DNA from 3 places in the Vibrio sp. 1078-1 genome. Region 1 is predicted to be linked to each of the others. Evidence: predicted binding sites of a transcription regulator. Region 1 holds the regulator's gene; each other region holds the start of a gene.
The links. The regulator CRP, encoded in region 1, controls carbon source genes, mostly activating them, when cyclic AMP is high. The targets are predictions, from matches to a motif close to TGTGANNNNNNTCACA.
Positions count from the first base shown of each region.

Region 2: a site for CRP is predicted at 1,349-1,364, ahead of R7190_RS16070 (NupC/NupG family nucleoside CNT transporter). Genes of this name have one in related genera too.
Region 3: a site for CRP is predicted at 904-919, ahead of R7190_RS01155 (glycogen/starch/alpha-glucan phosphorylase). Genes of this name have one in related genera too.

Region 1 is NZ_JAWOWM010000023.1:16,371-18,649, forward strand. Features, by position in the region: gene R7190_RS23620 (phosphoribulokinase) at 1-534, shown strand, start outside; gene crp (cAMP-activated global transcriptional regulator CRP) at 775-1,407, shown strand; gene R7190_RS23630 (DUF1338 domain-containing protein) at 1,544-2,279, opposite strand, start outside.
Region 2 is NZ_JAWOWM010000008.1:119,731-122,009, forward strand. Features, by position in the region: gene R7190_RS16070 (NupC/NupG family nucleoside CNT transporter) at 1-1,204, opposite strand, end outside; gene R7190_RS16075 (TatD family hydrolase) at 1,409-2,182, opposite strand; gene R7190_RS16080 (DUF5363 family protein) at 2,169-2,279, opposite strand, start outside.
Region 3 is NZ_JAWOWM010000001.1:260,071-262,349, forward strand. Features, by position in the region: gene malT (HTH-type transcriptional regulator MalT) at 1-448, opposite strand, end outside; gene R7190_RS01155 (glycogen/starch/alpha-glucan phosphorylase) at 1,183-2,279, shown strand, end outside.

The sequences.
Region 1 (2,279 bases):
ACGTTTACACCGTGGCAAGACTTACCCGAAAACAGCGACGTTCTGTTTTATGAAGGGTTACATGGTGGCGTGGTCGATGGCGATGTTAATGTTGCTCAACATGTGGATTTCTTAATCGGCATGGTGCCGATTGTGAACTTAGAGTGGATACAAAAATTCGTACGTGACACTCGCGATCGCGGCCATTCGCGTGAAGCGGTAATGGACTCAATCGTGCGATCCATGGACGATTACCTCAACTATATCACTCCGCAGTTTTCTCGTACTCACATCAACTTCCAGCGCGTACCGACCGTTGATACTTCCAACCCACTTAATGCAAAAGGCATCCCTAGTTTGGATGAGAGTTTTGTGGTGATTCGCCTACGCGGTATCAAGAATGTCGACTTCCCATATCTGCTGGCCATGATTGATGGCTCATTCATGTCACGCCACAACACGATTGTCGTACCCGGCGGTAAGATGAGCTTTGCAATGGAGCTCATAGTTCGGCCTATCCTACAACAGCTCATCGAAACAGGGAAAATTGGCTAAAAACCTGCCTGCGAAGATGTTTACTTTTCATACCGTGATCATGTGCACAGTTTTGCTTACAAAATCTCAATCATGGCACGATTAAAATCAAGAAATCGTTTTCGAAAAAGGATACTATTTCTTACCGAAACACAAGAGAGCTTGCAGCATATAAAAAGTGCTCTTATTCTAGTAGGCCTAATTCAGGCTTAGCTAAAATATGGATAGCGCAAGCGTACCCTGCAGAGGAAGTGAGATATTATGGTTCTAGGTAAACCTCAAACCGACCCAACATTAGAGTGGTTTCTTTCACACTGTCATATTCATAAGTACCCTTCAAAGAGCACGCTAATTCACGCGGGCGAAAAGGCAGAAACTTTGTACTACATCGTTAAAGGTTCTGTTGCGGTTCTTATCAAAGACGAAGAAGGTAAGGAGATGATCCTTTCTTACCTAAACCAAGGAGACTTTATTGGTGAACTTGGTCTATTCGAGGAAGACCAAGAGCGCACAGCTTGGGTTCGTGCTAAATCTCCTTGTGAAGTTGCTGAAATTTCTTTCAAGAAGTTCCGTCAGCTTATCCAAGTAAACCCAGACATCCTAATGCGTCTTTCTGCGCAGATGGCTCGTCGTCTTCAAGTAACTAGCCAAAAAGTGGGTGACCTGGCGTTCCTAGACGTAACTGGTCGTATCGCTCAGACGCTTCTGAACCTTGCAAAACAACCAGACGCAATGACTCACCCAGACGGCATGCAAATCAAGATCACTCGTCAAGAAATCGGTCAAATTGTTGGCTGTTCTCGTGAGACAGTAGGTCGTATTTTGAAGATGCTAGAAGAGCAGAACCTAATCTCTGCTCACGGTAAAACCATCGTGGTTTACGGTACTCGTTAATCTCAAACTAGAGTGACACGAACAAAATTATAAAAGCCACCAATGGCAACATTGGTGGCTTTTTATTTACTCATGACCAAATAAGATAGGGTGCAGCGAACACTAATGAGTAAGCTTAACAGGTTAACCCTAAAACTTAGCCATTCGTACTTTCAAAGATTTTGTCAGCTGAAGCGGCCACGAAACCTGGGTACAAATCACCATTTTCCATCGGATAGCGCTTAGCAAATTCATAAAACCCGCCAGGGATAATTTCAGTGCCTTCGCTAAAACGAACCGCTACTTTATCTGCCATGGTCGATGACTGCTCTAGCAACACCTCAGGAGTGCCCTTCACTTCACCACCATTTTCATTAATGGTAAACCCAGCGGTACGCAGATGATCGTTTACCTGCTTCACTTCTTCATATTCATTGAGTTGGTTAACGCTCACCGTGAAGTGGTTTGCTCCGTAACCATGCGCCGCAAGCCAAGATGCGTACTCACTTTCTTTAGCCAACGTTTGGTAATCAGCAAAGCTTAAATCCCACAAGCGTCCACCATGTAAGAATGCGCTATCGTTCAGCTTGTCAGCATCGACTTGTGCCACCAAATTTTTCACAATCTCTTGTAGCTCAGGCGAGCACTCTTCAACTTTTAGCTCACTAATAAATACTTTAGGTTGCTTCGGATCTGGGTGCTCATAGTGCTTAGCAACCAGCTTTTTGCTTTCGAAAACGTAATCACCACACGCCTTGTAACCAATAGCTACAAATGGCTTAGCTAGAGTTTCAATACCAAGAGGCGCGATATTGAAGGTACGTAAAGCTATATGATCATTAATCAGAGGCTCATCTTCTTGAAGCAGCTGATGCACTTTAGCCGCCGAAGGG
Region 2 (2,279 bases), on a different contig from region 1:
TAACACCCATGCGAGCGATGTCACTACGACGGTTTGGTGCAAGGCTACCTAAACCACCAAGTAGAATCGCGATAGAAGAAAGGTTCGCGAAACCACATAGTGCGAATGAGATGATAGCTGTTGTCTTCTCAGACATTACTTCACCAGTTGCCGCGATTACTTGAGCGTTTTCACCTAGGTATGGTGTGAAGTTCAAGTAAGCAACGAATTCGTTCACTACGATTTTCTGACCGATGAATGAACCAGCTGTTACAGCTTCTGCCCATGGAACACCGATTAGGAATGCTAGTGGAGAGAACGCGTAACCTAGGATTAGCTCTAGTGTTAGTTCTGGCATGCCGAACCAACCACCGATGCCACCTAGCATACCGTTGATTAGCGCGATTAGACCAACGAATGCGATTAGCATTGCACCTACGTTAAGCGCAAGTTGTAGACCAGAAGCCGCACCGCCCGCAGCTGCGTCGATTACGTTAACTGGTTTGTCGTCACCGCCGTCCATCGCTTCTTCGATACTTTCGTGAGGCTGGTCAGTCTCAGGGTGAAGGATTTTAGCGAACAGTAGACCACCTGGTGCTGCCATGAATGATGCCGCAACTAGGTACTCTAGTGGAACACCCATAGATGCGTAACCAGCTAGTACACCACCAGCAACAGAAGCTAGACCACCACACATTACCGCGAATAGCTCTGATTGAGTCATTTTTGGAACGAATGGGCGAACAACTAGAGGTGCCTCAGTTTGACCTACGAAAATGTTAGCTGCCGCTGACATTGATTCCGCACGAGAAGTGCCTAGCGCTTTTTGTAGTGCGCCACCAAGAATCTTGATAACCCATTGCATAACGCCAATGTAGTAAAGAACTGAAATCAGTGCAGAGAAGAAGATCAGTGTAGGAAGAACACGGAATGCGAAGATGAAACCGCCGCCGCCGAATACTTCGAACATCTTGTCAGAAACAAGACCACCGAACAGGAATGATGAACCATCGTTACCGTAGTTGATAACGTTAGAAACACCTGAAGAGAAACCGTTTAGTAGATCACGGCCCCAAGGTACATACAGAACAAATGCACCTAATGCGAATTGGATAGCGAATGCGCCACCCACAGTTCTAAAGTTGATAGCTTTTCGGTTGTTAGAAAATGCCACTGCAATCGCAAGAAGCACTACCATACCGATTAGGCTCATAAACAGGCTCATAGTTTATGACTTCCTTATAAGTTATTTATTGGCGTGTTACAAAATGGAGCTATAAAGCGGGGGCAATTATACTCATGCAGAATCAATTAAAGTAATGCCAGCCTCACACTTTCCTATAAGATTCATGATTGATTCAACCAGCTTTGTGAGTTAATTCACAATAAGCAGGAAAACGTTTTCGATTTCAAACCACATCTTTAGATTTTATTCACATATCGAGAAAGCAAAATTGCTATTTTTCCACAGTTGAGAGGCAATCGATTGCTTTCGGCCGTTATGCAACTCTACGAGCTCATTAAAGACGTGAATGAGTTTGGCTGGGTGATTTGACTCCCCTTGATATCCAAGTATAGGCATATCTGGTGCGTCTGTTTCGATTACTAGGTTTTCGAGTGGTAATTTTTGAATTGCGTCGCGTGTTTTCTTAGCTCTTGGGTAGGTAATCGTTCCTCCTACACCGATAAAAAAACCTAATTTGACCCACTCCATGGCTTGCTGATAACTCCCAGAAAAAGCGTGTAGCACACCTCCTCTAGGGAGATTCGCCGCTTTCACCATTTGAATGAGGCGATTGTGCGCTTTTCGGCTATGTAAAATAACTGGGAGCTCGAAGCGTCTAGCCAGCTCAAATTGAACTTCAAGTGTCTTTTCTTGCAACTGTGGGTCAACATCAATGGCAAAATCTAAACCACACTCTCCTATTGCCACGCACTGTGGCCCTTTTTGATTTAGATAGCCTTCTAGTTCTGTAAGGTGCTGCTCAAAGTTATCTTCAAGAAAATACGGATGAAAGCCGAGCGCATAATACAAATTGGCATGTTGCTCTGCCAAAGTTTGAATACGAGCCCAGTTTTGCGGACCGACGGAAGGAATCAAAATTCTTGCGACGCCTTGCGTTTGAGCAAGCTCAAGTTGATGCGCAAAGTCATCTTGAAACACATCAAAATCAAAGTGGCAGTGCGTATCAAAGAGCTTCATCTTGACGCTTTTTATCTGTATCTGCGGGCAGAAAATCAGGAGATCGTTGGGCTTCACTCTTCTCTTCAGTTTGATGGGCAGGGTCTTTTCGATATGG
Region 3 (2,279 bases), on a different contig from region 1:
GCATGTGCTTTAAAAAGAAACGCATGGATTCATGGATTTCATCATTCGTGATTAAATGGTAGTCATCAAGCACCACGTAGCACTCTTGATGAAAGTCAGCCATTTCTGCGAATACTTCGCTAAATAGGGAGCGTAAAGACGAGATCTGACGTTTTTCCGCCAGTTTTTGTGCGTTAGCGCAACTGAAGTTGGTGGCTTTGTTTAGTGCTTGAAGCAGATAGTTTACAAAGCGAAAGCCGTCGTTATCGCTGTCATCAATGCTGTACCAACCGACGTTTGGCTTATCGGATAGCCACTGCGCTGCCATTGTTGTTTTTCCGTAACCTGCTGGGGATCGGAATAAAACCAATTTGTAGTAAGGCGCTTGCTGTAGTAAGTCCAACACTCGTGGGCGCACGATGGCATTGTGCAGGCGTCCTGGTCGAGTAAGCTTAGATGGAATCCACATTAGTAGTTATGTCCTTATTTATGTATACCCAAATGACAGCAACGTGATCATTCTAGTAAAGCCCCCTTGAAAGCCGTCTTACTGAATGATGCCATCAGCATCAAAAACACTGTTTGAATACCGGATAATGTCGCTACTATTGGGGCTTGCGTCCGTCTGAAAAACCATTCCATACGGTCACTTAAATATAAAAGCTAGCGAAAACTAGAAATAACTCACATCGCCTAATTCTAGTTTGTATAAAAAGCGTACAATCCTGTGAGCTGAGAGGGATGTTACGACATCAGAAATGTTCGTTACTTTGATCCACTTCCTAATTCTCAAGGGTTGATGGATTTACCATCAACTACGCCCTTTATTTGTGATTGTCGTCACTTAAATATCGTTTGTTTCGTTAGCGTTAAGATCGCGTTGCACATAGATTACGAAAAGTTCTTCTACGCTGACCGAGTTAATGTGACCGATATTACAATTTTCACATCATCAGATGAGTGGACTATAAAAAGCGTCATGAACGGGTTTTAACCTTTCTCACATTCCATTGTGATCAAAATCACTAAGAACTGGTGCAAAGTTCACTTTGTTGAGATTTGGATCACTAACCTAGCAATGGTACCCCCTCTACGCCCTCAGCCCTCCTCCTTCAAAGGATGAGAATTAGGAGGATGTTTATTCACAGAGGTAAATGCACGATGTATGGCAGATGAATTACCAAAAGACGTGAGAATTTCGTAATGAAACCTACTCAACAAAAACAATTTGACAAGAAGTCGTTCCAAGAAAGCGTAAAGAAACACCTATCTGTAACTTACGCTCATACGATTGAAAACGCAGACAGCCGCGCATGGTACCTAGCAATGGGGCATGCTCTGGCTGAATTTACTACTCTAGATTTGCTTGCGACAGAAGAAGATCCACGCATTAAAAGTGCGAAGAGCGTTAACTACCTTTCGCTAGAATTCCTTATCGGTCGTTTGACGGGTAACAACCTAATCAGCATGGGTCTGTATGAACAAGTAACAGAAGCAATGGCTGAACTGGGTTACAACCTAACTGATCTGCTAGAAGAAGAGCGCGACCCATCATTGGGTAACGGTGGCCTTGGTCGTCTGGCTGCGTGTTTCATGGATTCATGTGCGGCACAAGAATTCCCAACTGTCGGCTATGGTTTACATTACGAATACGGTCTATTTAAACAGTCATTCAAAGATGGTCGCCAGCAAGAAGCACCTGACGCATGGCGCGGTGTAGAAGGCTACCCTTGGGAAATTGCGCGTCCAGAACTTGCGCAAGAGATCGGTTTCTACGGTCACGTTGAAGTGATTAACGAGAACGGTAAAGAGGTTCGCAAATGGGTACCAGGCATGACAGTAAGAGCAATGCCTTGGGATCTTCCAATTGTGGGTTACGAATCAGACACGGTTTACCCGCTACGTCTTTGGGAATGTCAGGCGATTGCACCATTCTCACTAGCAAGCTTTAACAATGGTGATTACTTCGAAGCTCAGCACGCACTGATCGACGCAGGTAACATCACTAAAGTGCTTTACCCGAACGACAACCACGAGAAAGGTAAAACACTGCGTCTAATGCAGCAGTACTTCCACTCAGCAGCGTCTGTACGTGACATCCTACGTCGCCACGAAGCTGCGGGCTACTCGCTAGCGGATCTACCTAAGCAAGAGACTATCCAGCTTAACGATACACACCCAACGATTGCGATTCCTGAACTAATGCGCATCCTGATGGATGAAAAAGGTTTAGCTTGGGAAGCGGCTTGGGAAATCAGCTCTAAGACATTTGCGTACACCAACCACACGCTACTTCCAGA